DNA from 3 places in the Paenibacillus sp. EC2-1 genome. Region 3 is predicted to be linked to each of the others. Evidence: riboswitches for the same ligand, from Rfam matches in the RefSeq annotation. Region 3 holds a riboswitch; each other region holds the start of a gene.
The links. A riboswitch is a leader RNA that binds a small molecule or an ion and turns the genes downstream of it on or off. The one in region 3 is predicted to bind cyclic di-AMP.
Positions count from the first base shown of each region.

Region 1: linked by a shared signal. The riboswitch ahead of ehuB (ectoine/hydroxyectoine ABC transporter substrate-binding protein EhuB) and the one ahead of ACK8P5_RS00155 (ubiquitin-like domain-containing protein) in region 3 are both predicted to bind cyclic di-AMP.
Region 2: linked by a shared signal. The riboswitch ahead of ACK8P5_RS24465 (hypothetical protein) and the one ahead of ACK8P5_RS00155 (ubiquitin-like domain-containing protein) in region 3 are both predicted to bind cyclic di-AMP.

Region 1 is NZ_CP186006.1:2,939,127-2,950,166, reverse strand. It holds gene gshAB (bifunctional glutamate--cysteine ligase GshA/glutathione synthetase GshB) at 1-248, shown strand, start outside; gene ACK8P5_RS13900 (helix-turn-helix domain-containing protein) at 241-1,140, opposite strand; gene ACK8P5_RS13895 (glycoside hydrolase family 31 protein) at 1,284-2,819, shown strand; gene ACK8P5_RS13890 (serine/threonine protein kinase) at 3,190-3,873, shown strand; gene ACK8P5_RS13885 (VanZ family protein) at 3,961-4,467, shown strand; gene ACK8P5_RS13880 (MFS transporter) at 4,598-5,821, shown strand; cyclic di-AMP (ydaO/yuaA leader) riboswitch at 6,120-6,263, shown strand; gene ehuB (ectoine/hydroxyectoine ABC transporter substrate-binding protein EhuB) at 6,623-7,477, shown strand; gene ehuC (ectoine/hydroxyectoine ABC transporter permease subunit EhuC) at 7,479-8,132, shown strand; gene ehuD (ectoine/hydroxyectoine ABC transporter permease subunit EhuD) at 8,136-8,798, shown strand; gene ehuA (ectoine/hydroxyectoine ABC transporter ATP-binding protein EhuA) at 8,811-9,659, shown strand; gene ectA (diaminobutyrate acetyltransferase) at 9,704-10,216, shown strand; gene ectB (diaminobutyrate--2-oxoglutarate transaminase) at 10,234-11,040, shown strand, end outside.
Region 2 is NZ_CP186006.1:5,210,809-5,221,848, forward strand. It holds gene ACK8P5_RS24445 (helix-turn-helix domain-containing protein) at 1-610, opposite strand, end outside; gene ACK8P5_RS24450 (MFS transporter) at 846-2,024, shown strand; gene ACK8P5_RS24455 (TrmB family transcriptional regulator) at 2,118-2,882, opposite strand; gene ACK8P5_RS24460 (hypothetical protein) at 2,984-3,433, opposite strand; cyclic di-AMP (ydaO/yuaA leader) riboswitch at 3,814-4,023, shown strand; cyclic di-AMP (ydaO/yuaA leader) riboswitch at 4,141-4,307, shown strand; gene ACK8P5_RS24465 (hypothetical protein) at 4,434-4,844, shown strand; gene ACK8P5_RS24470 (potassium-transporting ATPase subunit F) at 5,006-5,071, shown strand; gene kdpA (potassium-transporting ATPase subunit KdpA) at 5,102-6,781, shown strand; gene kdpB (potassium-transporting ATPase subunit KdpB) at 6,803-8,836, shown strand; gene kdpC (potassium-transporting ATPase subunit KdpC) at 8,865-9,467, shown strand; gene ACK8P5_RS24490 (histidine kinase) at 9,506-11,040, shown strand, end outside.
Region 3 is NZ_CP186006.1:32,492-43,531, reverse strand. It holds gene glmU (bifunctional UDP-N-acetylglucosamine diphosphorylase/glucosamine-1-phosphate N-acetyltransferase GlmU) at 1-501, opposite strand, end outside; gene spoVG (septation regulator SpoVG) at 612-896, opposite strand; gene purR (pur operon repressor) at 1,081-1,908, opposite strand; gene ispE (4-(cytidine 5'-diphospho)-2-C-methyl-D-erythritol kinase) at 2,011-2,865, opposite strand; gene ACK8P5_RS00180 (small, acid-soluble spore protein, alpha/beta type) at 3,066-3,248, opposite strand; gene veg (biofilm formation stimulator Veg) at 3,395-3,670, opposite strand; gene yabG (sporulation peptidase YabG) at 4,009-4,902, opposite strand; gene rsmA (16S rRNA (adenine(1518)-N(6)/adenine(1519)-N(6))-dimethyltransferase RsmA) at 5,037-5,921, opposite strand; gene rnmV (ribonuclease M5) at 5,918-6,469, opposite strand; gene ACK8P5_RS00155 (ubiquitin-like domain-containing protein) at 6,589-7,803, opposite strand; cyclic di-AMP (ydaO/yuaA leader) riboswitch at 8,076-8,290, opposite strand; gene ACK8P5_RS00150 (TatD family hydrolase) at 8,491-9,258, opposite strand; gene ACK8P5_RS00145 (HD domain-containing protein) at 9,339-10,628, opposite strand; gene ACK8P5_RS00140 (AbrB/MazE/SpoVT family DNA-binding domain-containing protein) at 10,951-11,040, shown strand, end outside.

The sequences.
Region 1 (11,040 bases), 2.6 Mb from region 3:
CTTATAGCTACAAGCAAATTGCTGTCCAATCAGCTAAAGCTGCAGGGGCAACAATCTGCGGAGTTGATATGATGATCGACCATATCTCAGAAGAAGCAGCAGAGGATAATTATAGTATTATTGAGATTAACTTTAACCCAGCGATCCATATTCACTGCTACCCTTATAAAGGTAAGAATCGAATGGCAGCGGAGAAGATTTTGGACTTACTATTTAAGGAATATAAGACCCGATGGAGTTTTAAATAGCTCCATCGGGTTTTCTGTTAGAAAGCGATCTTTTTCTGAATTGAAGGGGCGTACAACCACGATGTCGTTTAAATAGTTCGTCCAAATAGTGTATCGTTCCAAAGCCCGCAAGCTCGGCAACTCTTGTGATAGGCAGGTCTGTCTCTTTAATTAACTTCTCTGCTCTGCCAATTCGATACAATTGCACGTATTCGTTAAACGTACGACCAACGGCATCTTTAAACACTCTGCAAAAATGATAAGGACTAATACTTGCAATCTCAGCTGCTTGTGAAACGGTAATTTTGTCTTGATAGTTGTGCTCTACGAAGGATATGACATCTTTCAGTCGTTCCACTTTACGGCGATAAGCTTCCTGCTTCAAGGCATTATCGTCTGTAGATGAGCGAAATAAGCGAGAGAACAATATCAACAGTATTTGCAGATTGGATTTAACAGCAGCTTCAAAACCGAGATCTCGATGAAGGAATTCATAAATAACAGTATTAACAATTTGTAGAAGTTTATCATAGTGCGGATGGTTCGATTGGACAAGAGTAGGTAGATTAAGTTTACCAGTGAGCAGAGCTCCGTATTCGACACTATTTAAGTCAGATCCGACTAATCGATGTCGATCAAGCAAGATCGTATAATAACGAGGCATCTCATCCACGATATATCCACTATGTATCAGACCTTCACCAATTAAGAATAGGTCCCCTGTTGTAGCAAGGTAAGACTCACCTCCGATGTGAAGTTCAGCATTTCCTTCGACAAACAGGATGATCTCAATACATTCATCATGCCAATGAGGAGGGAATAATGTCTTACCCATCCTTTCAGGAACGAACATATTGAATGGGTAAATATCGCTGAGCATCATCATGTATTGGTTAGATATTATGGTATTCAATGATCGTGTCCTCCAAACCGCAAGATTGTTTAATAATTCAGCAAGAAATGCGGTATATTTTCATTCCGATTTTATACTATCATGGTTAAGAAATGAAGAGTTTAATCGATATTTCATATGATGAAGGGAGTTGCTTTTACATAATGACACAGAATCGACTTGAGATTGAGATATATAAGGATGAATGTTGGTGGGGCGGCGATATAGATGACGGGGTTCGTATGCCTTTCGGAAAGTTAGTACATGAAAAAAATCTGTTTACCGAAGGAAGAACAAATCAAGCTGTTCCATTTCTAATCTCGAATAAAGGTCGTTATATCTGGTCAGAGGATCCGTTTCGTTTTTCATTCGCAGATGGCTCCCTTACCGTAGAAGCGCAATCAGGGGAGCTCATGATTAGTGAGCAGAATGGAAATCTACGAGATACATTCCTCGCAGCGGCAAGACTGCATTTTCCAGCTTCAGGTACTTTGCCAGAGGAGCTGTTTTTTACGATGCCGCAGTATAATTTATGGATTGAACTTCAATATGAACCAACTCAAGAGAAGACATTAGCCTATGCGAAGAGTGTACTCGAACATGGTATGCCGCCAGGAGTGATCATGATCGATGATAACTGGATGGAAGATTACGGCGTGTTAACGTTCCGAAAGGACCGATTCCCAGACCCGAAAGCGATGACAGATGAATTGCATGAGCTTGGTTTTAAAGTGATGTTGTGGACATGTCCGTTCATTAGTCCAGATAACCCAGTTAATTTCCGCTATCTGGAGCGGGAAGGGTATCTGCTGAAGGATGAACACGGTGAAACTGCGATACGTCGTTGGTGGAATGGCTATAGTGCCGTTCTAGATTGCACGAATGTCGCAGCAGTCGCATGGTACGAAGGGGAATTAAGAAAGTTAATGGATGAATTCGGAATTGATGGATTTAAATTTGATGCTGGCGATCCGCAGTTTTATCGTGAAACAGATCAAAGCGCGATCCAGATGCATCCGAATGGACATTGTGAAGCATGGGCGAGAGTCGGACTAAACTATCCACTGAACGAATACCGGGCTTGTTGGAAGAGTGGAGGACTCGCGCTTGTTCAACGACTTTCAGACAAGAGTCACAGTTGGAAAAATGATGGGCTAGCTTCATTGATCCCTAATGGATTGGCGCAAGGGCTTGCAGGTTATGCATTTACATGTCCGGATATGATTGGCGGTGGACAAATTGCAGATATTGAGAATAATCCGAATTTCAAGCTGGATCAAGAGTTGTTTGTTCGTTATGCTCAAAGCTCAGCATTGTTCCCGATGATGCAATTTTCGACTGCACCGTGGCGTGTGCTCGATGAAGAGCATTTGGAATATTGTGTACAAGCCGCTAAATTGCATGAATCCTTTGGGTCTATGATTATGAAGCTTGCACGTCATGCTGCACAGACGGGGGAACCAATTATTCGGCATATGGCTTATGTGTTCCCAGAAGGTGGATATGAACAAATTAATGACCAGTTTATGCTAGGTGATAAGATTCTTGTGGCTCCGGTCGTAGAGAAGGGGGCAACAACGCGCAAGATTGTGTTCCCTGAAGGTTCTTGGAAAGGAGACGATGCGAGCGTGGTCGAGGGACCATGTGTAAAAGAAGTCGATGCTCCATTGTCTCGCTTGCCTTGGTATACGCTGACATAGAATATGGTAAGCTGAATCAAACCGACTGCAGATGGCAGTCGGTTTGATTTTTTTATGGACAACGTTAAGTGAGGTGAAATTCGATATGAATAAGACATGTCGAATCCGTGATTATTTTGCGATTACCCGAGAAATAAAATATAAAACTATTGGGATATTTCCTCCGTATACATTGGATTTGAATGAATATACTATTTACTAAGTACTAGATTGCTTTCTTGTATATTTATTAATGTCAAGAAATGTTCATATGATTAAACAACTTAACTCGAGGATAAAACGTTAGATGATTAGCGTAATTATCTTTTGGGTGAAGATTATGATACGATCATAGCATTCAATACGAGTAACATACATGATGAGGTGGCGCATGAAAGAAGAAGATTGGAAACAGGCGGATCCGGCTCTATCGCTTATAACGGTTCTAAAGCAAGGTGAGAATGAGCCCGTTACAATTACAGGAGAATCGAGCGATTTACAATGTGTCGGGATCGGAACCGATGCTGCGGTTTTTGTATATACACCTTTGCCATCTTATGCTTTTAAGTTATATACGCAAGAGGCGCTTTCGAAAAAGCAAGCGGAAATTGACGTTTATCAGGCTTTGGATGGGAGTCCGTATTTCCCTGTTTATTATGGCGATGGAGAGCGTTATATCGTGATTAGTAACGAAAGTGGAATGACACTTTACGACTGTCTAATAAACGGTGTATCCGTTCCTAGACAAGTGATTGATGATGTTGAAGATGCACGACAGTTCGTTAGGGAAAAAGGATTAAACCCGCGTGATATTCACTTGAAAAATATTTTGCTACAAAATGGCCGGGGCAAGGTACTAGATGTATCGGAATATGTGCAGGATGGGAACGACAAGAGATGGGAACATCTCGCTTGGGCTTATAATAACTTCTATCCACTCTTTGAGGGGAAGAAAGTCCCTGTGTCGGTCCTTGAAGCTGTGAAAAAGAGGTACTATCGCCAAGATCCGAATAGCGGAAGTTTGGTTGATTTTGCGAATCGAATGACAAGATTGTTCACGAGGAAAAAAAGATAGTAACTAGTAGCTAAAAAAATAGTGAAGTATCTTCTATAATTATATAATTATGAAGTGATTTTGGAAGGAAGACATCTTAGAATGGACATGAAGAAACAAAAAAAGTTTACTTTAGTATTACTGTGCATCTATTTAATTGTGCTAACGTGGATTATATTACTGAAAATGGAGTTTGATTTTTCATTACTTGGACAAATGAATCTTAGAAGTATCAATCTCATTCCTTTTGCTGGTTCTGTGATCGTTAATGGGCAAGTTGATACCTCAGAGATTATTTTGAATGTAGTTGCTTTTGTTCCATTTGGAATATATCTAAGCATGTTACAAGAAGAGTGGAGCTTTGGAAGGAAACTGATTCCAATATTTTGTGTAAGTTTTGGTTTTGAAATCCTTCAGTTTATTTTTGGAATTGGTGCAAGTGATATCACGGATTTGATTGGCAATACCTTAGGTGGAGCGATTGGGATTGCAATTTTTGGACTCTTATCCATCGTATTCAAAGAGAAGACCATACCGATTTTCAATACATTAGCGTTAATTGGTACATTTTTTATGGTTGCCCTTCTAAGCTTGCTGACAATTGTGAATATGTAGATGGTGAAGCAGTAAATCGATGCAGATTTGCTGCTTTTTCATGCTAATTATAATGATTGTGATTGACAACATATATAAAATTAAATATATCTTGTTATCTAGAAACGAATAGACTAGGGGGCAACAGAGCGTGGCAACATTGTTTTTGATAATTATATATTTGGCTTTTATTAGTTTAGGGCTTCCTGATTCGTTACTTGGAGCAGCTTGGCCGGTTATGCAAGCAGACTTTGGAGCACCGTTTGGTGTTGCGGGTGTCATGTCCATTATTATTGCACTCGGAACAATTGTGTCAAGTTTAGCCAGCGGTACGCTCATGAAACGAGTAGGAACAGGCCAGATCACCCTGGTAAGCTGTATGCTGACAGCATTAGCATTGCTAGGATTTTATTATGCCCCTTCTATTATTTGGCTAATGGTGCTTGCATTGCCACTTGGTCTCGGCGCTGGATCCGTCGATGCAGCACTGAATAACTATGTAGCTGTCCATTTTAAGGCCCATCACATGAGTTGGTTACATTGCTTCTGGGGTGTAGGTGCAACCCTAGGACCTATCATTATGGCAGGATTTATTCGTGAGGATAACCTATGGCGTAGTGGGTATTTAACAGTCGCACTTATTCAATTAGCTTTGGTGGTGTTATTGTTTATTACACTCCCTTTATGGAGATGCATGGAGAAAGTCCAGGGTCAGAAAGCTATCGATGAACCAGGGATTTCAGATCATCCACATGACGTTAACTCTTCTGAACAACCCTTGCGAATGAAAGGTGTTAAGCTTACTTTAATGACATTCCTATTCTATTCCGGAGCAGAGGCAACAGTGGGGCTATGGGGGAGCAGTTTTCTTGTAAGCATTAAGGATTTACCTGCAGGAGTAGCTGCGCAATGGATATCTATGTATTATGGTGGCATAACCGTAGGGCGTTTTATTACAGGATTTGTTACTTTAAAAGTGAGTAACCGTGTTCTAATTCGTAGTGGACTGCTAATTGCTCTGGTTGGAGGATTACTACTTATTTTGCCTGTGCCAACCTTATTTTCGCTGATTGGATTTATGTTGATTGGTTTAGGCTTCGCGCCTATCTATCCTTGCATGCTTCATGATACTCCGGCTCGTTTTGGTAAGGTACAAACACAGAAGCTCATGGGTTATCAGATGGCGGTTGCTTACACTGGAACAACAATTCTACCTTCCATGCTTGGATGGATTGCAGCGGAGACAACGATCGCAATCTTGCCATCGTTTATAGCTATATATATCCTCCTTATGTTATTTGGTTCCGAACGTGTCAATCGGATTATGAACCGACGGTCTAGACAAGACATATCGAATGGATTTAGTCACAATTGAACAACTTATTTGAGGATAATAAAAAAAGTTACAGGCTAAGATGCACGCTCTTGTGTAGCTTGGCCTTTTTCATTTTTCGACATTAGCATCAGGTCGGTTTCAATACTTTAAACATACCTCTTAAATGCCTGCTATATAGCGAAAAACACGCGGTTTATAAGAGTTATCATACAACGCTTTGTTCCAGTTACAGACAAAAAAGTTAATCTATTTGAAGTCGTTAATTCATTCATATTTACATGGAAATCATCAAAATAATCGCATGTATGCGTTTGACATTTCAAAACGATGCCTTTATTATGGACTCACGCTTAGTTTTCAGATGAAATATCTGGAAAGCGGGGGAACCAGTTTTTTAGGGGCGAGTCACATGAATCCATGTGTAGGGTACCATCTTACCCGAGTCCGTCAGCTAACCTCGTCAGCAGTGGATGGGTCTTTTATACATAATGAATTTTCATAACAAAGGCCCTGTATTCATTTACAATAGGGGCCTTTGTCTTTATTTTGACCCCCTGCTGGCGGAGCTATGTCTTGATCCCCTGTTTGGAGGTCTTTTTCTGTTCGAAAAGACTGGTATGTGTACTTCCGTATATGAATTGCACATCTTTGAGAATTAAAAATGCAGTGGGGTTGGAAGGAGGAAGGTGGATGAATCTGCGGCATGGAGTTTTCTGATCCAAGCTATCGGTTCAGGAAATCCTCAAAGTTTAAAAACCAAGTTAAAATATTGAAATACTAGGATTATTAGCTGTGCCAATTTGAAAATTTAAAAGAAAAAGGGAAAGGTAGTGAAGAGTTTTGAAGAAAGTTGTTGTTCTTGTTATGTCTTTGGTATTAACGATATCCCTAGCGGCTTGTGGTGAGAAAGGGAGCACACTAGATGAAGCTGTTAAGAAAGGATACATCACCGTAGGGTTTGCGAATGAGAAGCCTTATGCATACAAAGAAGCTGATGGGACGCTGACAGGCGAAGCTGTAGAAATTGCACGGGTTATTCTTGAGCGTCTAGGTGTGAAGGAAATGAGAGGAGAGTTAACTGAATTTGGATCTTTAGTTGCGGGTTTGCAGGCTGAACGATTTGACCTCATAACCGCGGGGATGTTTGTTAATCCGAACCGTTGTTCCGCTGTTTTATTCGCAAATCCAGAGTATAGCATCGGAGAGGCGCTTGCTGTTAAAGAAGGGAACCCCCATCAACTCGCCAGTTATGAGGACGTCGCTAATAACGGGGATGCAAAAGTTGCCGTAATGACGGGTGCCGTTGAAATTGAATACTTAGAAAAATCAGGTATCCCGGCTGATCGTATTATCCAAGTGCCAGATCAAGCTTCAGCTATAAGCGCACTGCAAGCGGATAGAGTGCAGGCCATTACCATGACCGGCCCTTCACTTCAAGCGATGCTTGATTCAGCCAATGATGAAAAAATAGAGCGTGTCGCAGATTTTAAGCAGCCTAGTGTTGATGGTGAAAGTGTACGTGGTTATGGTGCGACAGCATTCCGACAAGCGGATACAGAATTTCAAGAGAAATATAATGCGGAGCTTCAAAAAATGAAAGAATCAGGCGAGTTGCTCGAAATATTACAAAAGTTTGGATTTACAGAGGATGAGCTTCCAGGCGATATGACAGCAGATACGCTCTGCGGAGAATAACATGCCGAATTCATGGATTGATTTTCTGCCTTCGTTGTTGAAAGGAGCGGAAATCACCGTGTTGGTTGCTTTTTTCTCATCCATATTAGCAATCATCGTGTCATTTATAGCGGGTTTACTCCGGTTATCTAAGCTCTGGATATTACGCACACTTTCTGCTGTTTATGTAGAGGTCTTTCGCGGGACTTCGTTATTAGTTCAGTTATTTTGGTTATACTTTGCACTTCCGTTTATTGGTATTGAGCTTCCCAAAATATTAGCAGCAATTCTTGCCATTGGACTTAACTTTGGGGCATATGGCTCGGAAATTGTTCGAAGCGCAGTGCTTGCCGTTCCTAAAGGACAGACTGAAGCAGCCATTGCCCTGAATATGAAGCCTTGGCAAAGATTGTGGCATATCGTCTTGCCTCAAGCTACACTCCAAATGCTTCCCTCGTTCGGTAATCAGCTGGTGGAGTTGATTAAATCAACTTCACTTGTCTATTTCATTACGATGGCAGATCTCACTTATCAGGCGATGGTGCTTCGAAATAATTATATCTCTTTTACCACCGAGATCTTAGTACTGCTACTGTTGATGTACTTTGTGATAGCTACGCTTGTTTCAATGGCTGTTCGTTTGCTTGAACGGAAATTGACGTCGGGGAGGCTATAACAAATGTGGAATTGGGAATATGTATTTGATATTTTACCGCAGTTACTAAGTGCATTAAAGATGACGGTCTGGATTACGCTCTGTGCCTTCGTGCTTGCATTAATCGTTGGATTGCTGCTCGCGCTTTTGACGCGAAGCCCGATTAAGATCCTATCGCTAGTAACGAAAGGAATCATTGAGTTTATCCGAAACACACCACTGCTAGTTCAAGTGTTCTTTCTGTATTACAGCCTGCCGTTATTGACTGGCGTTTCGATTCCTGCATTCTATACGGGAGTCATTGCACTCGGTCTTCATTACAGCACATATCTTTCAGAGGTATATCGTTCTGGCATTGAAGCAGTCCCGCAGGGGCAATGGGAGGCTGCGAAAGCACTGAATTATACGAAAGCTCAAACTTGGAAGACCATTATATTACCGCAGGCGATTCCACCGATCGTGCCCGTGCTTGGGAATTATCTGATCGTTATGTTTAAAGAGACACCGATTCTTTGTGCCATTACGTTAGTTGAACTTATGCTGACTGCTAAGAATATTGTGTCGTTATCTTTTCGGGCCTTTGAACCGTATACACTCGTTGGCATATTGTTCTTTATCATCAGTTATATCGCTTCCTTACTCGTACAACAGTTAGAGAAGCGAATGAATGTACAAAGAGGAAGATAAGGAGGGATGTATATGAACTCAGTATTTGAACGAGAGGAGACAGAAGCCTCGGTTCTGCAACATGAGATAGAAGCAATATCAGATACATCACCTATCGTGAAATATACAGGTGTAACCAAGACTTTTGGAAGTGTGGAAGTATTGAAAGGTATTGATCTGGAGATGCAGCCTGGAGAAAAGGTTGCTGTTATCGGCCCAAGTGGTTCAGGTAAAACAACGATGGGACGCATGTTGATGACACTTGAAGAACCATCTAGTGGAACGATTGAAGTGGACGGGGAACTTCTGTGGCATATGGAGCATAAAGGAGAACTTGTTCGAGCAAATGAGAAGCATCTGCACCGGATGCGTTGTAACGTCGGGATGGTGTTTCAGCATTTTAATCTTTTTCCCCATATGAATGTCATGCGCAATGTGACTGAGGCTCCACGCAAAGTGCTTGGCTTAAGCAAAGAAGAAGCTGATGAACGTGCAATCACCATGCTTACGAAGGTTGGTCTAGCAGATAAGCTCAAGATGTTCCCCTCGAAGCTATCTGGTGGGCAAAAGCAACGTGTTGCTATTGCTAGAGCGCTGGTCATGCGACCAAAGGTCATGGTATTTGATGAAGTGACATCGGCTCTGGATCCAGAGCTCGTAGGTGAGGTGCTAGAGGTCATTCGCGAAATTGCCGAAGAAGGGGAGATGGCAATGATGTTGATTACGCATGAGATGGATTTTGCTAAAGAAATTGCTGATCGTGTCATATTTGGTGCTGAGGGGAAAATTGTGGAACAGGGAACGCCAGAGGAGATTTTTGATAACCCACAAAGTGATAGGCTTCAGAGTTTTCTGCAGCGTTTCCGAGCTTCGGGGAACTAGTATGATCATAGATCTCGTTCGTTCATAGAAAGGTGGCTACATGGATGACAGTGAATACAGGAACTGAAATCAACTACCGTAAACCGGAGGCAAAAGACGGTTCACGCGTATGGGAGCTAATACGTGATACAGGTACACTCGATCTTAACTCCCCTTATTGTTACATGTTACTTGGAGACTACTTCTGTGATACCTGCATCATTGCTGAGCAAGGGGGAGAGATCATTGGATATATTTCTGCATTCCGTTCTCCGCGTAATCCAGACACATTATTTGTGTGGCAGGTTGCCGTAGCGGGTACACATCGTCGTAAAGGAATAGCTAGCACGATGCTGACTTGTCTTTTGAAACAAAAAGCATGTCATGGTGTGCGCTTTATTGAAGCAACCATTTCACCTTCGAATATGGCTTCTCGTCGATTATTCCTAAGCTTTGCTGAAGATAAATCCATACCAAGCACTGTTACAGTGGGCTATGGAGCGGAACTGTTCCCAGGCGATACGAGTCATGAAGATGAACCACGGTTTGTCATAGGCCCATTCTTTAACCAAATGTAATTAAGTGGAGGGATAGTATGAATAATCAACTTTTGGAAATGCCTGAACTTACTGTGTTTAACGATCTTGAATCCGAAGTTAGAAGTTACTGCCGAAGCTTCCAGACGGTATTTGAAAAAGCAAAAAATGCGAAACTGTGGGACCGAAATGGAAACGAATACATTGATTTCTTCGCTGGAGCAGGTGCACTGAACTACGGTCACAATAATGAGAAGATACGTGGGAAGTTAGTGGATTATATGATGCAAGACGGTGTTACTCATAGTCTGGATATGGCAACCGAGGCGAAAGAAACATTTCTAACTCAATTTCAAGAAGTGATCTTAAAGCCGCGTGGTTGGAACCATAAAGTAATGTTCCCTGGACCTACGGGTACCAATGCTGTAGAAGCAGCTTTAAAGATTGCAAGAAAAGTAACGGGGCGTTCAACCATACTATCGTTCACCAATGCATTTCATGGGATGTCTCTTGGATCACTTGCTGTGACCGGGAATTCTTTCAAGCGCGAAGGTGCAGGTATTGCACTAAGTCATTCCGTGTTCATGCCTTATGATGGCTATTATGGCAATCAGGTAGATACACTTCCACTTATCAAGAAACTCCTTGATGATCCTGGAAGCGGGGTCCCCCTACCGGCAGCTGTTATTGTTGAAGCTGTGCAAGGTGAGGGGGGCTTGAATGCTGCACGGCTAGATTGGCTTAAGGGCCTTGAACAACTCTGTAAGGAAAGAGAGATTTTGCTTATTTTGGATGATATCCAGATGGGCTGTGGTAGAACAGGGCCGTTCTTTAGCTTTGATGATGCAGATATTGAACCTGATATT
Region 2 (11,040 bases), 290 kb from region 3:
ACCCATAACCCAGATTCAGCTCCATCGTGTGGAGTACATCTCTAAGAACATGCATGCCGCGATGCTTCATAGGGAGTGGAACCATCTGCTGTGGTACTTCATGCAAATATCGGTTCGTAAGCGCAAGAAAACGGATGAGATCTGCTCGAATTAAGCTCATAAAGCCTTCTCCCTGCATGCGGTACTCTTCCATTATTCTGCAGAATAGCTGAACTAGCTGTGGTGTTACAGGCTCACCATGCGTAATGACATGGCTGAGATGTACACCCGCCTCACGAAATGGACGCATCAAATCCGGGTCATACTTCAGATCAATGGCCAGAAGTGAAGGATCAAACATCATAATATCCATCACCAGATCTTCCGTCTCGAAAGCCCGGTGTAAATCGTTACTATTAATAAAAAGAAGATCACCTTCCTGAAACGGTATCTTCATCCCATTGATGAGATAATAGCCGCTTCCTCTTCGGATGTAATTCATCTCTAAGGTTTGATGCCAATGTAGGCGTTGAAATCCGGGACTCACGCCCTCTGTCGTCGAAACCGTGAATGGAAAAGACATGTCCGGAAAGAGAATATGATCGCGCATGACCGTCTGTGGCCTGTCCATATTCACAAACCCACCTCCAGCTTATGTTCTTAAAAGCAGCGTTCTCATGCCGCTCCAAATCAATCATTCAAATATTACCATGATGTAATAAGACAGGCTATTACTCGTTATGACTTTAAATCGACGAAAAGGAAAATACTTCAATCCAACTCAAAAAGTGTTGCGCCTAATAGATCAGGTTACTATAATGGTAGTAACTTAAATGTAATACTTTATGAGATAAGGATGTGTCGGTTTGAATTTTCGAGTATATATACTGGCCATAGCCGCGTTTGTTGTTGGCATGGTGGAACTGATTGTTGGAGGTATCCTCAATCTTATTGCTGATGATCTCCACATATCGATCAGTTCGGCAGGTCAGTTTATCACCATTTTTTCAGTTTCTTTCGCTTTATCAGGTCCAATCCTCATCAATTTGACTGCAAAAATGGAGCGGAAAAAGCTCTATTTGTATACAATGGCTGTCTTTATGGTCAGTAACCTGATCGTAGCGTTCACCTCAAGTTATGCAGCCATCATCGTAGCTCGTGCGTTATCTGCTATGAGCGGTTCCGTCATCGTTGTATTGTCCATCTCAATGGCAGCTTCACTTGTGCCAGAATCGCATAAGGGACGAGCAATCGGAATTATTTATATGGGTATCAGTGGATCACTTGTGCTTGGCGTACCACTTGGAATCGTTATTGGTAATGCGTACGGCTGGCGTGCTCCATTCATCGCTATTGCACTGCTTAGCCTATTAGCCATGATTGGTATTGCCTTATTCACAAATCGTGTAGCTCCGAAGCCCGTCGTCCCTCTACGTGAACAGCTTGCTCTGTTAAAGAACAGCAAGATCATTAGTGCACAACTGATCGCATTCCTGATGCTGACCGGTCACCTGACCTTATATGGATACCTGCAGCCTTATGTGCAGTCTACATTTCACGTCAGCTCCAGTACGATGAGTGTCGTGTACTTCCTGTTCGGCATAGCTGCTGTAGTTGGTGGAGGAGCAGGTGGCTTTATAGCCGATCGATTCGGTACAAAACGCTCCATTCTCACCATTGTGGCTTGTTTCTCCATATCCATGTTTGTCGTCATGCTGACCGCACAAGTCTCATTCTGGGTGTTCCTCATCGCCATGATGCTATGGAGCGGGCTCAGCTGGGCGCTTTCTCCAGCACAGCAAGCTTATCTGCTTCAGCTGGCTCCAGACAATGCAGAGACTCAGCTGAGCCTGAACTCTTCTATGTTCCACTTGGGGATTGCACTTGGTTCCATGATCGGTAGTGCGGTTATTGCCCAAAGCTCGGTTGCTAACAACCCTTGGGTGGGAGGTACGATTGCCGCCGTTGCCTTTGGCGTAGCTGCCTTCTCACTGACCCGCAATTCCACAGGCAAGAAAGAACAGACCGTCTCGGCTTCGTCATAGTATTCAAGTTAATAATGACAATGTTTGTTAGACTTTTCTGTCATACACATGAAAGCCCCCGGCCTATGCAGCCAGGGGCTTCTTCGTATATATCTAATATCGAAGTCGGAGCAACAGAGACTTAATCTCCTCGTCCTTAAACATCTCTTCCGGATATTTACGGCTGAACGCCGTCAGCGCCATATCATGATAGAAAAACTCAGCAAATACCTTCACAAAGGGCTGTGCCTGCGTCCGGATTGCTTGCCAGCTCCCCTGCTCCACACCTGCGAACAGCAGCTGCTTCGTATCGATCACAAGAAGCATAAATCTCTCTAACTTATCGTGATCTGCGGTAGGGTTCAGAACATATAACTTCGACAAGTTAACATCAGGGTGATCACTCCCCGTCACCAGTGCCTCAACACGCACGCCCTCACGTTCTTTACGGTTCAGTAGATCCGTAATTTCACTAAATTCGTCGCTCCACATGGAGACGAGAACAGACTCCTGTGCTTCCTCAATCATCTGCTTGCAGAACGCTTGAATGGAGCTGTGCGACTTCAGACTCCACACCTGGTCATCCACAACCTGTTTACGGACACCTGCTGAACGAAGCTCCTTTATATCACTTTCAAACTCATGCGTCAGCTTGTCAATGACTGCCTCAACAGGCAGTGCTGTATAGGTTCGCTTTTTACCGGATACGGTGTCCATCACGATTCCCTTATCAACTAGACGATCAAGCACCTCATAAATCTTGGCCTTGGGAACACCAGAGAGCTTCACAATACTTGATGCATCCATCGCCTCACCGCTCGTTACCAGCGTTTCATATACTTTACTCTCGTACTGCGAGTACCCGAATTGTAGAAGCATAGCTCCTCCTTGTACACTCTTGTTACCCTCTATGTTACCGGAGCGCGGGCCGATTGACCAGTCCACTCATAACACCTAACCATATATATTTAATAAATGAATTAGAACCAAAAATACGCACGTGAACAATCCATTAGAAAAGAACGCTCCAATGGCAAGCTGCCTAACCGCTTCCGCTCATGGCTCTGTTGAAAATTCAAGGATAAATCCGTTAGAGCAGACTCCGCGAGTCTACATCGAAGAGCTCCCCATTCCTGCCGCTCTACAATTCGCAGAGCTTCCTCCAGAGGTAATCCCTTCAAATGCCTAAATACAGATGACCAGCGCACCAGATCCGCGAACTCTCTTGTCTCTGGCAGTGTATACTCCGCATAGCCAGAAGCCGTACTGCAAGATATTTTGAGCAAGCCGCAGTTCGGGCTACTTATATTCCTTGGTAAAAACCGTTCAGCATAAGCACAGTCAAAACGAAAAATTTCGATATAACGTATCGTTGTCTCTTGTAATGTAGGTTCCGTTAACGCTGGCAAAGGTTCGATTATTCTAGCCATGACGCGTGTCTCCTTTTCATCGGTTCGATTACAACTCTATTTGTAGATCATATGGATGAAGTTGGATGAATCATACGTTATGTCCCTTCCAAAGTAAATATCCATAACAGGTCTATATCTTCAAAAAACACACGAAAATGCCAAGTGAAAACGCGTACATTACACCCTTACATCGATTATCTATCCAAATGCACAGTATCTTGCGAGTTTGCTTATTTCGGGAGATAAACAGAGAAATATAGAGCATCATGCAGTATAAATGAGAATTCAACTCACTTATCACCCTTTCTGGTTATAAAACAGCTCAATACATGCTTCTCCCTCGATTTACATTCTAAATCGCCAGAAGTATGATACGAAGCATGAATTGAACAATGAATTCACTTGAATCGCTGAATGCCCTTGTCATGTAAGGGATCGGGGGAACCAAATCAAGAGATGTGCAAGGTGGTGTGAGAGCCGCCTGAAGCATCTTCCAGGGGTGAATCCTGCTTCTAAATCCAATGAAATACTGGATTTCAGGTGCAGGTAGGGCGACTCTCACCGCCCGAATCCGTCAGCTAACCTCGTAAGCGTTAGAGCTTAAGCCATTTATGCCTTAATCTGCATAGATTCGCTTGCTTATAGGAGAGGATGATGAAGCTTGTGATCGGGTAATCTCGACCACAGAGGCCTCTAGCCCTCTGTGGTTTCTTTAGATGAACAAATGCTTTTATTCGCTGAGTCCTTGAACGGAAAAGGAACGGGGGAACCAAACGGGAGATATGCATTTCTCTCTGGGGTGAATCTCATCGGCAGGATCACTGCCTATGGGTAGGGCGACTCTCACGCCCGAATCCGTCAGCTAACCTCGTAAGCGTTACTTAGAGAGAGGCAACGATTGTCGTGTGCAGGGCACGGTGTATTTCACTGTGCCATCTTAAAGCCACGGGAAGAGTGATCCTCCTTCCCTGTGGCTTTTTTTGTTGTCTTCTCTTTCTAACCATTAGGAGGAGAAATCATGGAGGAATGGCAAGAAATGATATTAGTATCCGCACCAACCAAGGCTGGAGAGGAATTTATCCACCAGCTCATCTATTATAAAATCCCGTTCGCAGCGATCGCGAATAACCGTGCAGAACGGGATCGTCTTGAGAGCATCGGGACGAAGAACATCGTCTTCATTGATACCACCGATGAACAAACCTGGATCATACCGGATTTTTCCGTGAGCAAGGTGTTTCTGTTCGAAAGCAGCCTGAATTTATGCTGCCGTTACTTGCGGATATGCCGCACATGGACAACGGATCCAATCTATGTCATCACGCATTCAAGCAATCCCAGATTAATTTATAAAGGACTTGGCGCTACCTTTGTGATTCATACCAATAACCATCATGTGTCCTTCTTAGTTTCATCACTCACCAGCTAACCTTGATCCATACTTCATTAAACATGTTTTGGAGGGATTTACATGCAGGATTTGTACATGGTGCTCATTCTCGGAGGAACCTACACGCTATTCACCCTGTTTCTATCCTGGTGTGGACGCGTAGTCCATGAACCGGAGGCAGATAACGAATGATCATTATTATGTTATTGCTGATTTTTATCTTTCTATATTTGATTTACGCGCTGATTCACCCGGAACAATTCTAGGGGTGCTATTGAAGGAGGAAGCAATCAATCATGGGCATTATACAAATTGCCATCGTTATTCTAGTTCTGGTGCTGCTCGTTAAACCAATCGGAACTTACGTGTATCATGTATTTCGCGATGAAGCCAGCAGGACGGATAAATGGTTCTCATGGGTAGAGAAACCGATCTACCGATTAATCGGGCTTAAAGAACGTAAGGGCATGACTTGGAAAGTATATGCCCTTAGCTTTGTAATGACGAACATCGTACTCGTCGCCGTTGGGTATCTCATCCTACGGCTGCAAAAGGCGCTTCCTTTCAATCCGAACGGGGTTGATCATATGGAGCCGACACTGTCATTTAACACCATCATCAGCTTTATGACGAACACGAATCTCCAGCACTATAGTGGTGAATCAGGACTGTCCTACTTCTCTCAGATGGCTGTCATCACGATGATGATGTTCACCTCCGCTGCAACGGGGCTATGTGTCGCGATCGCATTCATTCGGGCGATTACGAGTAAGGGAACGACCATTGGTAACTTCTTCGAGGATTTTGTTAAGGCACATACAAGAATATTTATCCCCTTAGCTTTTGCTGTGGCTCTGTTGCTCGTTGCTCTGCATGTTCCTCAAACCTTAAAACCTACGATTAACGTAACGACGCTTGAGGGTACCGAGCAGCAAGTATCGGTGGGTCCGGTGGCGGCACTAGAGTCCATCAAACATCTGGGTACGAACGGCGGTGGATTTTTCGGTGTGAATTCTTCACATCCATTTGAGAATCCGAGTCCGCTCACGAATGTAATCGAAATCTTATCCATGTGGTGCATTGCGGCAGCTCTGCCGTACACGTTCGGCTTGTTCGCGAAGAACCGGAAGCAAGGGTGGGTTATTTTCTCCGTCATGATGGTTCTGTTTACCTTGTTTCTATCGCTTGCCTATGTCTCGGAATCGAGCGGAAATCCTGCAATGAACCAGCTTGGAATCGATGCCTCACAAGGCAATATGGAAGGTAAAGAGGTCCGTTTTGGTGTTGCACAGTCTGCTCTATTCACGACAGTCACCACAGCCGCCACCACCGGGTCCGTCAACAATATGCACGATACGCTGACCCCGCTCGGTAGCATTACACCGCTCTCGCTCATGATGCTGAATTCCGTGTTCGGCGGAAAAGGTGTAGGTCTGATGAACATGATGATGTACGCGATCTTGGCTGTATTCCTTGCGGGGCTCATGGTCGGACGTACACCGGAGTTTCTGGGGCGGAAGATTGAGGCAAGAGAAATGAAGCTGATTGCAATCGCCATTCTAGCTCATCCTTTTATCATTCTTGCACCAACGGCGCTTGCACTCATAACAGATGCCGGTCAGTCCGGGATTACAAATGGTGGGTTCCACGGCATTTCACAAGTGCTGTATGAATACACATCCTCGGCAGCTAATAACGGCTCAGGGTTTGAGGGGCTCGCAGATAACACACCATTCTGGAACATTTCAACTGGACTTGTCATGCTCTTTGGGCGTTATGTCTCCATGATTGCCCTTCTGGCCGTCGGCGGTTCTCTGCTACGCAAACAGTGGGTTCCCGAGACACTTGGAACCTTCCGCACGGATAACCGGCTATTCGCCTTTATTCTCATTGCAGTAGTCCTGATCATCGGGGCACTGACATTCCTGCCTGTGATTGTGCTTGGCCCGATCGCCGAGCATTTAACGATCCGTTAAAAGAAAAGGTGGATTATTCTAATGAATAACAATCGAACAACAGTATTAACCGGAGATATGATTCGGAAGTCGCTGAAAGATAGCTTCATTAAATTAAACCCGATCACGATGATGAAAAATCCCGTGATGTTCGTTGTAGAGGTCGGTACATTTATCGTCCTTCTCATGACGATCTTTCCTAAATACTTCGGTACAGAAGACAGCATCGGCTTTAATCTAACCGTGTTCCTGATCCTGCTCTTCACCGTCTTATTCGCGAACTTCGCCGAGGCCCTTGCCGAAGGGCGTGGTAAAGCCCAAGCGGACTCCTTGAAACAGTCCAAAAAAGAGATCACAGCAAACAAGGTTGTAGATGGCGGTGGAACTAGGATCGTTCCATCCACCGATTTACGTAAAGGTGATGTCGTCATCGTCTCACAAGGTGAGATGATTCCTGGTGATGGCGAGGTCATTGCAGGTCTCGCATCTGTCGATGAATCCGCTATTACTGGGGAATCTGCCCCGGTTATTAAAGAAGCTGGCGGAGATTTCAGCTCCGTAACCGGCGGTACACGCGTCGTGAGTGATCAGATCAAAGTCCGGATCACCAGTGATCCGGGCGAATCCTTCATCGACCGAATGATTTCACTCGTCGAAGGTGCATCCCGGCAAAAAACACCTAATGAGATTGCACTGAACACCCTGTTGACCGTACTAACGTTGATCTTCCTAATCGTGGTTGTCACACTTGCCCCGATCGCCAAATATCTCGGCATCGAACTTTCGATTCCTGTTCTGATCTCTCTTCTTGTCTGTCTCATTCCAACCACCATCGGTGGTCTGCTGTCTGCTATTGGGATTGCCGGTATGGATCGGGTAACACAGTTTAACGTGCTAGCGATGTCCGGTAAAGCCGTTGAAGCTGCGGGCGATATCAACACAATGATTCTTGATAAAACAGGAACAATTACATTCGGTAACCGGATGGCAAGCCAGTTTATCCCGGTTGGATCCGAATCGGTTGACACTGTCGCCAAGTGGGCGGCCGTTAGCTCGGTCCTTGATGAAACCCCAGAAGGCCGTTCGGTGCTGGAGCTGATAAAGAAAGAAGGCATTGCATTTGACCCATCGATAACAATGGGTGCAGAATTCGTTGAATTTAAAGCCGAAACAAGAATGAGCGGCATGAACCTGAAGGAGGGCATGAAAGTCCGAAAAGGCGCAGTCGATGCTGTGAGGAATTGGGTCCAGTCTCAAGGCGGAGCGATCCCATCCGACCTGATCGCCAAGAGTGACGCCATCGCTACCGAAGGCGGAACACCGCTGGCAGTGGCGGTAGATAACCGAATCTATGGCCTGATCTACCTCAAAGACACGGTGAAGCCCGGCATGAAGGAACGTTTCGATCAGCTGCGGAAAATGGGTATCAAGACGATCATGTGTACCGGTGATAATCCACTGACCGCAGCAACGATCGCACGGGAAGCAGGTGTAGATGATTTCATCGCCGAAAGTAAGCCAGAAGATAAAATTGCCGTCATTCGTAGAGAGCAAGCCGAGGGCAAGCTCGTTGCTATGACCGGTGACGGAACGAACGATGCGCCTGCACTGGCCCAAGCGGATGTTGGGCTTGCTATGAACAGCGGCACAACCTCTGCGAAGGAAGCTGCTAACATGGTCGATCTGGATTCCGATCCGTCCAAGATTATCGAGGTGGTTGCTATTGGCAAGCAGCTCCTTATGACACGCGGTGCACTCACCACCTTCAGTATCTCGAACGACGTGGCCAAATATTTTGCCATAATACCTGCCATGTTCACCGCTGCCATTCCAAGTATGAATGCACTTAACATCATGGGGCTCGGCTCACCACTGTCCGCTATTTTGTCAGCCCTCATCTTTAACGCCATCATTATACCTCTACTCATTCCACTGGCGATGAAAGGTGTGGCTTATAAACCGATGAGCGCTTCCAAGCTGCTGCAGCGGAATCTTCTAATCTACGGACTTGGTGGCGTAATCGTACCGTTCATCGGAATCAAGCTTATTGATATGGTCGTCCACTTGTGGATTTAACGATAGATAAGGAAGGGATCGAATAATAATGAATAATCAGGAGCAAAAACAAAACCATACCGCCCGCTTTTCATTTAGCATCGCACTAAGAGCAAGTCTCGTATTTATTGTCTTGTGCGGTATTCTATATCCGCTTGTAACGACTGGAGCGGCACAACTGCTCATGCCGGAGCAAGCAAACGGCAGTCTAGTCAAGGACAGTGAGGGTAAAGTGGTCGGGTCTGAGCTCATCGGACAAAACTTTACCGACCCGAAATATTTTCAAGGCAGGGTATCAAGCATTGAGTACAACGGAGCCGGATCGGGAAGCAACAACTACGCTCCCTCAAATCCGGACTTAATGGAGAGAACGAAGGCTTCTATTGAAGACTGGAAGCTGAACAATCCGGATGTGCCGGTGGGCGAACTCCCGATTGACCTAATCACGAACTCTGGTTCTGGTCTAGACCCACACATCACACCGCAATCGGCTAAGGTCCAGATCCCCCGGATCAGCAAGTTGACGGGTGTGTCGGAAGGCGAGCTTATAAAGCTTGTTAAGGAGCATACCGAAAACCGCGATCTTGGAGTGTTCGGGGAACCTCGTGTCAATGTATTGAAGCTGAATCTGGCGCTGCGCGATCTGTTGTAAATCTCAGGTGTTAGGAGCCTCAAGGGAGCGAGAAAGGCATGAATCCATTCAGAAGAAAAACACCTGAAGAAATCCTACGCTCCATCTCGAAGCTGCATCAAGGACGGCTAAAGGTGTATATTGGAGCCGTAAGCGGCTCCGGAAAGACATATCATATGCTCCGCGAAGGCCAGACTTTAAAGTCTCAGGGCATCGACGTTGTCATCTGTGCTGTGTCTACGATGCAGCGTCCGGAAACGATGGAGCAGATCGGCGATTTGAACCGGATTCCCAGTATTCACTGGATAAAGAATGGTCTAGAGCAAAAAGATTTGGATATCGAGCGGATCATGCAGCGAAATCCAGAGGTGTTGCTCGTTGATGGACTCGCTCATCGAAACCGGGAGGGTGCACGACACGCTACCCGGCTTGAGGATATAAGATACCTCCTAAGCTGCGGGATCAGTATCATTACAACGATTAACGTATATGAATTGGAAGACGTACGAGAGATTGCGAGTAAACTGACGGGAGTCAAGGCTACGGATAGCGTACCCGCAGATACGCTGGAGCTGGCAGATGAAGTCATATTGATCGATGTCACCCCTGAAACGATGCTCAGCCGTGCAGCCGAGGGATTATCTGGCGGGGGCATGGATGTTCTAAAGCACGGAAATCTGGCTGTACTACGGGAGCTAACCCTCCGGCTCGTTGCAGAGGGCGTGAGCGGCTCTCTTGAAAGATATCGTAAAGAACTGGGGCTGATCGGACCATCTGGCGCAGATGAGCGGATCTTAGTATCCATCCAGTATCACTGGAACGGCTCTATTTATATACGTCGTGGTCAGCAGATCGCAAAGAGACTCAACGGCGACCTGCTGGTCGTTACGTTTGTTGATCAGAATAAAGAGCTTAGCAAAGAGCAGACCACCTTTAAACGCTCCATCGTTAAGCTTACATCACGAATCGGAGCCAAATTTGAAGAGCTTCCCCGCTGTTCCAGAAGATCGCTCGCGGAAGTTCTCCTGAAATACGCACTAGAGCATCATGTTACCCGGATTGTGCTCGGGCATTCGAAGCAGACGCGGTGGCAGGAGTTATATGAAGGCTCCATCATCCATGATCTGCTTCAGAGAACACGCGGTGTAGATATTTTCATCGTGGCTGACCGCACAGAGCTAGAAGGGGAACGCATCCTACCCGCTCAGATCAATCGGCCTCCTGGTTCATTTGAGTCGTTCCACAGGTTAAATCCTCAAGAGATTGACCAGAAGATTAGGCAGATTAAGCGTGGGCGGTTCAAGGTATATATCGGGGCTGCCCCAGGTGTAGGCAAGACGTATACAATGCTCCGCGAAGGCAATGACTTGCTTCGTAAAGGGATCTATGTGCTAACCGGATTACTCGAAACACACGGACGTAAAGAAACACTAACACAGGCGGGAAAGCTTGAAATCCTTCCCCGGAAGATCGTTGACTACCGCGGTACACAGCTGGAAGAGATGGATACGGATGAGATCATCCGCCGAAATCCAGATGTCGTACTCGTCGATGAGCTGGCGCATACGAATGTACCGGGCAGTAAGCACAAGAA
Region 3 (11,040 bases):
TTCACCTACAGCATCTTCCTCAGGACTACAGTCCTTCTGCTCCACAATCCGTAGCACTTTGCCTTCTGCATCTCGGATTACCCGTCCATAGCCTTTAGGGTTGTCCATATGAGCTGTGAGCACGGTTGCAGCGGCCTTATTGTTCTCATGCAGCGCCAACAAACCTTCAAGTGTCTCAGATGTGACAAGCGGTGTATCTCCGCAGATAACGATCGTCGAACCTTGTTCATTACCAAGAAGCTCTTTCGCTTGTTTGACGGCATGACCCGTTCCAAGCTGTTCTTCCTGCAGAACATATTCTGCCGCATCTCCTAGGTATGAACGGACGGTTTCCGCTCCATGGCCAACGACCACCACACTGCGTTCACAGTGAACTTGATTAACCGTTTGTAATACATGACCCACCATCGGTTTCCCGCAGACGGGGTGAAGAACTTTATATAGTTTCGATTTCATTCGTTTGCCCTGCCCAGCGGCGAGCACAATAGCCAATCTTTTCAAGGGCCCTGCCTCCTCCTCTTGAACTCACTACTGAATATATCTCATTCTAGAAAAAAAGAAAAGAGAGCCACAAGTATGGCTCTCTTTTCCTTGAACCCCAATAGTCGATCTTAAGCGCCTTCTTCAATGACTTCCTCTTCAGTAGCAGCACGCTCGTACTCAGCCAATACAGCGGACTGAATCTTCTCGCGAGTACCGGAAGAAATCGGATGGGCAATGTCGCGAAACTCTCCATCTGGAGTGCGCTTGCTCGGCATTGCAACAAACATTCCATTGTTGCCGTCGATAACGCGAATGTCGTGAACGACAAATTCATTATCGATGGTAATGGATGCGATTGCTTTCATTCTCCCCTCAGAGTTAACACGGCGGAGTCTGACATCCGTAATTTGCATATGTGTTCACCACCTTTTTCCATCAGAGACTTGGTGTATAATTCCACACAGCAAACCGAATTCCTTCTTTTTTTATTTAGAAAATGTCCTAAAAACAGGAATTTTTTTTAAAAAGTGATGTTTTCGACAGACTTCGTGCCCATTCGCTTGAAAACGCTATTATTATCGACAAATACCGTCAGACCTATTTTTCGAAATAATTCCCGGGACTAACGGTGATCATCTTGCTCTTGGAATCTACATCCGAGAGTCTAGCAAGAGAAATATAGTTCTGCAGTAACCGTTCCTCCGACTCAACCGCTCCTGATTCGAGAAGCACACCAACACCAGCCACATCAGCATTAAATTCAGCCAGTAAATCCATCATTCCTTGGATAGTACCGCCAGCTTTCATGAAATCATCCACGATCAGCACTCGAGATCGTTCTTTTAGTGCTCTACGAGAAAGAGACATGGTGTGTATGCTCTTATGTGACCCTGAGACGTAATTAATGCTTACTGCAGACCCTTCCGTCACTTGATGGTCACGGCGCACAAGAACAACCGGCAGATTAAGCTGCGCGGCCGTAGCATATGCAAGTGGAATCCCTTTAGTTTCAACTGTCATCACAACATCAATATCTCGATCTGAAAATGCAGTCGCAAAGATCTTCCCCGCTTCATTCATTAAAGAGGGCTCTCCCAGAAGGTCAGACATATACAAATAGCCACCAGGTAGGATCCGGTCCGTTTGCTGCAGCTTGTGGCATAGCTCTTGGGCAAAAGAAAGTGCATGGTCTTTACGCAGCTTCGGAATGTATTTTACACCTCCTGCTGCTCCAGCCAGCGTCTGCAATTCACCAATCCCATCATCTTCGAATACTTCCTTGATGATTGCTAAATCCTCACTAATAGATGACTTAGCCGCCCCATATCGTTCTGCAAACGTAGTTAGCGGGATTAAAGTATGGGGTTCAGATAATAAATATTGGGTCATATCGACCAATCGTTCACTTCGTTTAAGTTTTTTCACTTGGTTTCTTCCTCGCTAAATCCGAATATTATACTGTAAATATAACATCTTTGTACGCCTTTCCACAAGGTTACACGGAACTACTCTCATAGCTCATCACATTTATGTGAGCAGTCTAACCGCATAAACCTCTTTACAAAATCCTCTAAGACCGTTATAAATCCGAGCTACCTTGGACTCTTTGGCTACCAAGCCAAACACAGTAGGTCCACTGCCGGACATAAGTACTCCATCAGCACCAAGCTTAATCATTGCATCTTTTAATTGTTGTACCTCAGGATGCAATTTTAGAGTAACCTCCTCCAGCACATTACCTAGAGATCTACACATCTCCCGGAAATTTCCTTCCTCCAGAGCTGCAACCATATCTCTGGCTGATGGATGATGCTGAATGTTATCGCTACGCAAGCGACCATATACTTCAGCTGTTGACACATTAATCGGAGGTTTAGCAACTATAGCCCAGCACTGAGGAGGACTCGGTACTGCTGTCAGTAATTCTCCTCTACCTGTAGCAAGCGCAGATCCGCCTGTAACACAGAAAGGAACATCTGAACCTAATTCAGCCCCCAGTGACAGAAGCTCTGCAAGAGGAATATTCAGATTCCAGAGCCGGTTTAGCCCACGGAGAGTAGCAGCTGCATCGCTGCTTCCACCAGCTAGGCCAGCAGCAACCGGGATTTTTTTGTCCAGATGAATATGTACACCCTGACGAACGTCATACCGTTCCTTGATTAGCCTAGCCGCCTGAAAAGCCAGGTTCTTCTCATCGAGAGGAATATAACCCGCCTGACTCGTAATGATGATCGTATCTCTTGGCTGTTCTGACATCTCTAGTCGATCAGCCAAATCGATCATTGTCATGACCATCTCCACTTCGTGAAAACCGTCAGGCCTCTTATGAAGTACATCAAGCATTAAATTTATCTTTGCAGGCGCTTTTTCGTATATTTTCAAGAAGGTTCACCTATCCTTAGCTTTTCCCATAAGCACAACTTAACACATTACAGAAAAAACTTCTAATGACTTTATATTATCAAACAGGCGTCATGAAGTCATTTTTCCATACGCATATTTATCCGAAAAATTTATGAAAAAACGTATGAAATATAAGGAAGGGACCTCCTAGCTGCGGAAGTCCCTCATAATGCTTAAGATTAACGATCAGATTGGCGTGCTGCTCGTTCTGCAAGCTCTATTGCCTTTTTAACCATGTTGCCCGCATCACTTGCTTTGATCCCGCCCCAGCCTTCCTTCTGCACCGTATCATAGAACCCTAGCTCTTTGGCCAGCTCGGTCTTTAGTTCTTCTGACATCATACTCCGTCTTCTTCGGCTCATGTGTATGCTTGCCTCCTATTGAATAATAGTGATGATGGCTTTGGTTCCCCTTTATTATGTACATAAAGCCCGGCTCCTCATTCTTTATCTTCATGGCAACAAAAAACAGCACCCGCATGACGGACGCTGTTCTGCATTACATAAAGTTATGACTTGATATAGGTTATACGCAATTGGCAGTCTTCGTCTAACACCATGATTTCCACCGTCTCGGTTAACACATCTGCATAACTATAAGACACTCGTTTAAAGGTTTGCTGATCTTGATCTAACTTTACAATGAAAACAGAAGGGTACGTTTCTTCCAAAACACCAGTACGCTCAACGGTCTTACGGCGACCACCGTTTGCCCGCAGCGTAATTTTTTGCCCAAGATGAGCATCCAAACTGCGTTTGATTTCCAACAGCGCATTTTTAGCCATTGTCGACGACCACCTCTTTCCTTGTCCATTATACCAATTTACCAAGTCAATGTCAAATCAAAACCATTAATTATATCAGCATCAAAAATATCTTGTCAACGAATTTTTTTTGAACATTTAAATGTCGAGCGTAGATCCGTTATTATGCGCAAAACCGACAACAAATATGTACATTTTGCTCAATTTATCACAGCTTGTCCTCTTTATAACCACGCTGACAAATAACTGATGCTTTTCGTTTGTAGTATGTCTAACTTAAACCTAAAAAACCCCTAATACAGGGGTTTTTTTAGATACTCTTTTTTCCACTTCTGCGAAAGTGAGCTTGAACACTGTATTTAGCTAACCGATGGAGTCACTTTCAGCGTAGATAGGTCATTTAGACGCGGCAACCCAATTCGATAAGTCCCACGGGTCTCAATACCGCCCACGCCCTGACTGCCACTTATCGTATTGTGTAGCACGTCATTCATGTTGACTGTTTCACGAACGGATGTATACGCCGCTTTAGCAGCAACATAAACGGGATCAAGCGCATGAATGAGCACACGTCCTGGTGAGCTTGCAAAATTAGCCCCTGCCTGTAATAGCGCCTCAAAATGAGATTGGCATGCTCCTGCCACAACAACAAGCGTATCTAAATTTCGTTCATACTGCCTTGCTACTTGGATTGCTTGAACAAAGTTCTGAGAATTTTTATAGCTGTCCAGGCTATATAGGTCACGAGATTGATTTCTTTTCAAGACACCATCATGCCCAGTAATAACAACAATATCTGGACGAACACGCGGCAACATGCGGTACAGAGCTTCCGCCATGGTCGACTCGTGGATATAGTGACCTTCAGCTGGAACCCGAAGCTGATTGTATAAGCTAAGGCTCTTTTTTAAGTAAAGGGGATCTCCATCAAGATGCAACACCTTGCCGGGAACGTCAAAATAGCCCTTCTCACCGGATCCCCATTCACTTCTTAAATCGGCCAGACGCCTTTCGCTTTGCTCCTGGCGGTATTTTTGCAGGCGGGTTAACGACTCATTCGCTTTAATTTGCGCCTGTTTCGTCCGTTCGCTCATCGTAGGATGCGGCACTTGTACCAGGTCCCCAAGGGGCGCGTCGGCCAGCAGCCGAAAGTCCGTTCCTTTGATGATGGCTGTGTTCTGCTGCACACCTTCCACTCGGAACGTGACATCGCCGCCGTACGATCTACGAATGACCAAGTCTCCAAAATTCATCACAATATCACCCCTACCTCCATCGTATGGGCATCTGTATCGATTGGTTCGTATACCTTTGCAAAATATCCAAGAAAGCTCCAAATAAAAAAGACGCAGCCTATAGCTGCGCCTTGCCATACTTCATCTGTCTATTAACGTATACCCGCGCTAAGCAGCACACGGCTAAGACGAGCGTACTCCTCAATACTAAGTGTCTCACCACGTCTAGATGGCTCAATTTCAGCCTCCTGTAATAGCTGTTCCAAACGCTCACGTCCCTCTCCTGGGAAAAAGCGACTCTTCAGGTTGTTAGCAATCGTCTTACGACGCTGAGCAAATGAGGCCTGTACCACCTCAAAGAAATGAGCCTCATCATCAACCTCAACTGGAGGGTTCTCCCGAACCTGCAGACGAATCACAGCAGACTCTACATTCGGCTGAGGAATAAATACGGTATGAGGAACCGTACATACAAGCTTCGGCTCACTATAATACTGAACAGCGATGCTCAGACTACCATAGTCTTTGCTTCCTGGCGAAGCTGCCATACGTACAGCAACTTCTTTTTGAATCATAACCACGATATTCTCCAGTGGTAATTTCTCTTCGAGCAGCTTCATCAGAATTGGAGTCGTAACATAGTACGGCAGGTTCGCTACAACACTTACCTTAGATACACCGTCAAAATGCTCGCGGAATAACTCTTGCAGATCCACTTTAAGCACATCTCCATGATGCACACGTACATTCGAATAGGGTTCTAGAACCTCCTTAAGGATCGGTATAAGCCTCTGATCGATCTCTACGGCTGTAACCGCTCCTGCAGTCTGTGCAAGCTTCTCTGTTAGAGCACCAATCCCTGGTCCGATTTCTAGCGCTCCTTTATCCTTATCCAGGCCAGCAGCCTCTACAATTTTGTACAGTATATTTTGATCGATAAGAAAATTCTGGCCTAAGCTCTTCTTAAAAGAAAAACCATGGCGCGAAATAATCTCCTTCGTTCTTCTCGGGGTTGAAATCTCCTCAATACGTGTCATATTTCCGTACCTCCCTCTTCCAGCTGGGCAAGCGCTGATGCAAATTCTTCGCGTGATATTTGAAACATGGCTAGACGCTTGTGAAACTGTTTGCCATTACAATACCCAATACCAAGCAGATTGCCCATGATCATCCGTCTGGCAGCAGCCTGAGGATGCACAATTAGACCCGCTTCAAGTAAGTCATCAAGACCAATTAGGCTCTCTGATCCCTCAAACGACGTATGCACGCGTTCAAGGGCATGGCGGATTGCTTCCGGCGAAGCATTCTCAACCCCAATGTCTCCTCGGCGTGTTGCGTCTGCCTCTGGGATAAAAGCGTGTTTGCATCCAGGAACCTTGGTATCAATGATCTTGCGAATTCGCTCACCTGCATGATCGGGATCCGTTAAGATAATAACTCCGCGCCGCTCCTGTGCTAGCGCAATTCGTTTCAGTATACGGCTGTTAATGGCCGATCCCCCGGTTTCAATCGTGTCTGCCTCTACTGCCCGTTTGATGGCAACCGTATCATCCCGGCCTTCCACGACAATCACTTCTTTGATCATTCGTACGTTCTTCCTTCCCAAAACAAAAGAAGAGGATAAATCATCCTCTTCTTAGCATCACATTCATATTAATTAAATAGTATAGCATTAGCATGGCGTTGTAAAACGAAAATCATGCGTTAGTTAAGCTCCGGCTTAACTGGACCGATCACATAAACCGTGCGACCGCTCTTGCGTCCAAAATTAAGTGCCGCCTTAAGTGAATCATAGTACACATCGATTTTGTTACCCTTGATGGCACCACCTGTATCTTCAGCACGGCGGAAGCCAACGCCCTCAATATATACCCACCAGCCGATCGGAATCACATTCGGATCCACTGCAATGGTACGCCCTTCCGTTACACGAGTACCAGAAGCAGTGCGGGTACCGATGCCACTCTCTTCAGCAGAATATGCTGTCATCGAAACGTTATTTAATACCTTTTTATATTCGAAATCAACACCGGCTCTAGACACCACATTATTCGCTTTTTCCTTGGTGGCTACCGATTTAGTTGCTGACTTCGCTTGGGATGGTGCAGCAGCCGTTCTGGATACAGTTGCTTTATCTGCTTGTGCAGATACAGTTTCCACAACTGGTTTCTCAGGCACTACAACCTTTTTCGTTCCAACTGCAATAATTTTATCCTTCGTCTTCCGCTGTACTTCTTTCTTAATAACCTTCTTCGAGATAAACTTCCCATCCTCGTATACCTTCTCAATGTGGTGGACCACAATGCCTGGCGCTCCACTCTGCAATACACGGTTATCTCCTTTTTCCAAAGAAGGGTCTGCCGTCTTAATCACTCGGAAAGCACGATTCTCAGTCTGTTTAACAGTTTGTTTCGTGACGCGCACGACTCTGATTTCCTCTTGACCGACAAGTTTTGTATCTAGAGAAGGTTTCACTGTATCTTCGCCCTTGATTGAAATACCCGTTTCTTTGAGTACATTTCCAACCGTATCTTGGGTAGTAAATATTATATTTTGTTTGCCGTCTGCGTTAACCGTAACCGGTATTGCGCGTTTGATAATAATACGGTCTCCATCTTGGAGTACACCATTTAACGGCATAGAAACCTCATCCTGAGGAGTCAGGGAAATAGCTTGCTCATCCAGCACTTCATGCAGCAAAGCTCCATGGGTTTCTACTGTGGTTATTCGGCCATCAACCACAAGTTGAATCTCTTTGCCCGCCCGATTGTGAGCAACCAGCATAACGAGCAATGTAATTGCGATGGCGCCAATGGCGGCCAGCATTAGTTGACGCAAATTCTCATGCTTCCATCGTAATGCGTAAGACATGCTGGATGATTGTGATTCATGGGTCTCTTCGTGTTGAAAAATGCCCACTATGTCATCCTCCTTCATAGCCCCGCCGTCTAGGTAACGCATGATTGCATTTGACGCGACTATAGCAAATTGTCTCACAGAGTGCTCTGCTATCTATCTACACTCTGCGTTATTCCCCGTCTTCCCGTCCACACAACCGTCACCTCCTGTTTACCAACAGTATGACGGCACCCTCTCCAATATTCTAAAATAAAAGAAAGCCAAAGAAAGAGTTATAGAGACTCTTTCGTGGCTTCCTGATGTCTACAATCTGGAAATGGTATGCACGAGTTTGCCCCTCTTACTTGCGCTTACGGAGTTAGCTGTCGGGTTCGGACGTAAGAGAGACGCCCTATCTCAAGTCATCCGCTCATGGCGGCTGCCCTCAAATTCACCCCAAAGACCCAAAAAGAAATCACATACAGTTCAGCTTTGCATCTCTGCCAGCTATCCATGTATCGGTTCCCCCGTTCTCCAAATTTACTTGGAGATTAAGCGAGACGGTTCATAAAATATTCAGCTGTTCAATTTCGATCAGCTTCCTATCACTGAAAAGATGATATCCTGTTTCGATACAGGTTGTAAAGCAACAATCAACCACATTTTTTCAGGTAAAAGGTTAAAATATTGTAATATAGTCGCCTTTTTTGATTAAAAAACTTTAATTGGTCGCTAATGCTCTGTTTTTCGTCCATTTTACTCTCGATTTCAAATAATTCCAAATCGTTCCATAGCATTTCTGGTTGTAATTAAACCTAATTCTTCCAGAGACAACCCTTTTATGTCAGCTGCCACCTCTGCTACAAGACGGACGTGTGCAGACTCATTTCGCTTCCCGCGAAACGGATGTGGTGTCAAATATGGAGAGTCGGTTTCGATGAGCAATCGGTCCAATGGAACCTGTGCTAGGACCTCTTTGGGCTGTCTTGCATTCTTGAACGTAATGGGTCCCCCGAATGAAAGATGAAAGCCCATATCAAGACACAACTTGGCTGTTTCCCAGCTGCCGGAAAATGAGTGCATCACCCCTCCGACCTCAGATGCTTTTTCTTCTTTCAAAATCTTCACGATATCTTCATGCGCGTCCCGATTATGAATTACTATCGGCATACTCAGTTCTCGAGCAAGTCCAATCTGACGACGAAGAACCTGGTGCTGAACTTCCTTAGGTGAGGTATCCCAATGATAATCCAGGCCAATTTCACCGATAGCCACGACTTTCTCATGGTGGCAAAGGGAGGCGATCCATTCTAAATCTCCGTCTTTCATCGTAATTGCATCTACAGGGTGCCAACCTACAGCAGCATAAATAAAATCATAAGTTTCCGCTAATTTCATGGTGGTAGGGATCGTCTCTCGATTAAAACCAATATTAATCATACGGGTTACGCCAGCTTCAAGCGCACGTCCTATAACCTCCTCGCGATCTTCGTCGAATTCAGGGGCATCTAGATGTGTATGTGTGTCGAATAACATTATGATATAATCTCCTCTCATGTCGCAGACCAGCTCAAAGAACTGCTGGTATTTATTATCTACTATTCTGTTGATGCTGATTATTTAATTTGCTCAAACACAGAAGCGATATCTTTAGGCAACGTGTTTAGTACAGGTCTTACCTTATCCTCAGGAAAATACAAGCGGTAGCGTCCACGATGGATTCCACTAATGGAACGTACAATATCTGATACTTCAGAAATCTCCCGTACATGGTCATGTTTATCTAGCAGCAGAATCTGTTTATCACTCTCAGGCGAGCCTGAATGGAATTCATCATAAGGAAGATCGGTTGGATAATCAATCTCAAAGTCATATTTCGGGTTTAATCCCGCTTCTTGAAAGGCTTGGCGGATCCCGTCGATGGTCTCCATATCAATCGTGTCGATTTCTACATATTTATAGAGACGACGATTCATAAAACGACCGCATAAATCACTCAGAAGCTCATCCTTCTCCTCAGTCCACTGTAGAAAACTTGTCTGTATCAAAGCCTCGTCTAAACGCAAATACTGACCGACAGTGATATCACCTTCAAATAAAGAAGGAAGTGGATCTACCATAAATTTAAAAGTAAATCCTTCTTGATATAGCTCCTTTGCTCTCTTGAATATTTGCCGCAAAATAATTTCAGAGCTCCGTGTAACGGGATGAAAATATACCTGCCAATACATCTGATATCTGGACATCAGATAATCCTCTACAGCATGCATGCCTGATTCTTTTACAACCACTCGATCACGATACGGACGAAGCATACGCAGTATCCGGTCTATATCAATAGTTCCATAATTAACGCCGGTATAATAAGCATCTCGTAGCAAGTAATCCATGCGATCTGCATCAAGGGGACTTGTAACGAGATTAATAACAATAGGCTTTTCATATGTCTTGTTAATAACAGAGGCTACTCTTTTCGGGAATTCAGAGTCCACTTCACGTAAAACGCTGTTCACATTTGTATCTCCAAGAACAATACGACAAGTCCAATCCTCGTGGTTCATATGGAATGCCTCTTCTATAGAATGAGAAAAAGGTCCATGGCCTATGTCATGAAGCAGTGCCGCACATAATGTCAGTAGACGCTCTTCCTTCGGCCAATCCGGATAACCACTTCGTTCAAATTGAGAAATGATTCTTCTCGTTATTTCATATACACCAAGTGAGTGTGAAAATCGACTATGCTCAGCTCCATGAAATGTAAGGAAGGAAGTTCCAAGTTGCCTTACCCGACGAAGCCGCTGAAATTCAGGTGTATTAATCAACCGCCAAATGATGTCGTCCTGAACATGAATATAGTTATGAACGGGATCTTTAAACACTTTTTCCTCGCTAATTGGCAAATGCATGGTCCTTCATCTCCTTTTCCTAAACTACCAATTCATCGCTTTACCACTACTTTTGATATATAATGTCGAATGATGTCGAACTAAGTAAAAAGGTGTTTTCCAAATCGATATGAGTAAAACGAAGTCAATTAAACTACTACATTTTACATTTTCCTAGTAAAATAGAGGGTTTTGTTCACTATAATTTCGTAAATAAGTTTCTTATTTTCAAAATTATAGGTTGACTGATTTGGGAATCGTTGGTACTATAAATAACATAAAACATAGAACAATGTCGAATTATGACTTTTTTAAATTATGGCGAGAGGGGCATCAATCAGTTATGATGAAATCAACAGGTATTGTAAGAAAGGTAGACGAACTAGGACGGGTCGTTATTCCAATTGAACTCCGCCGTACACTAGGAATTGGT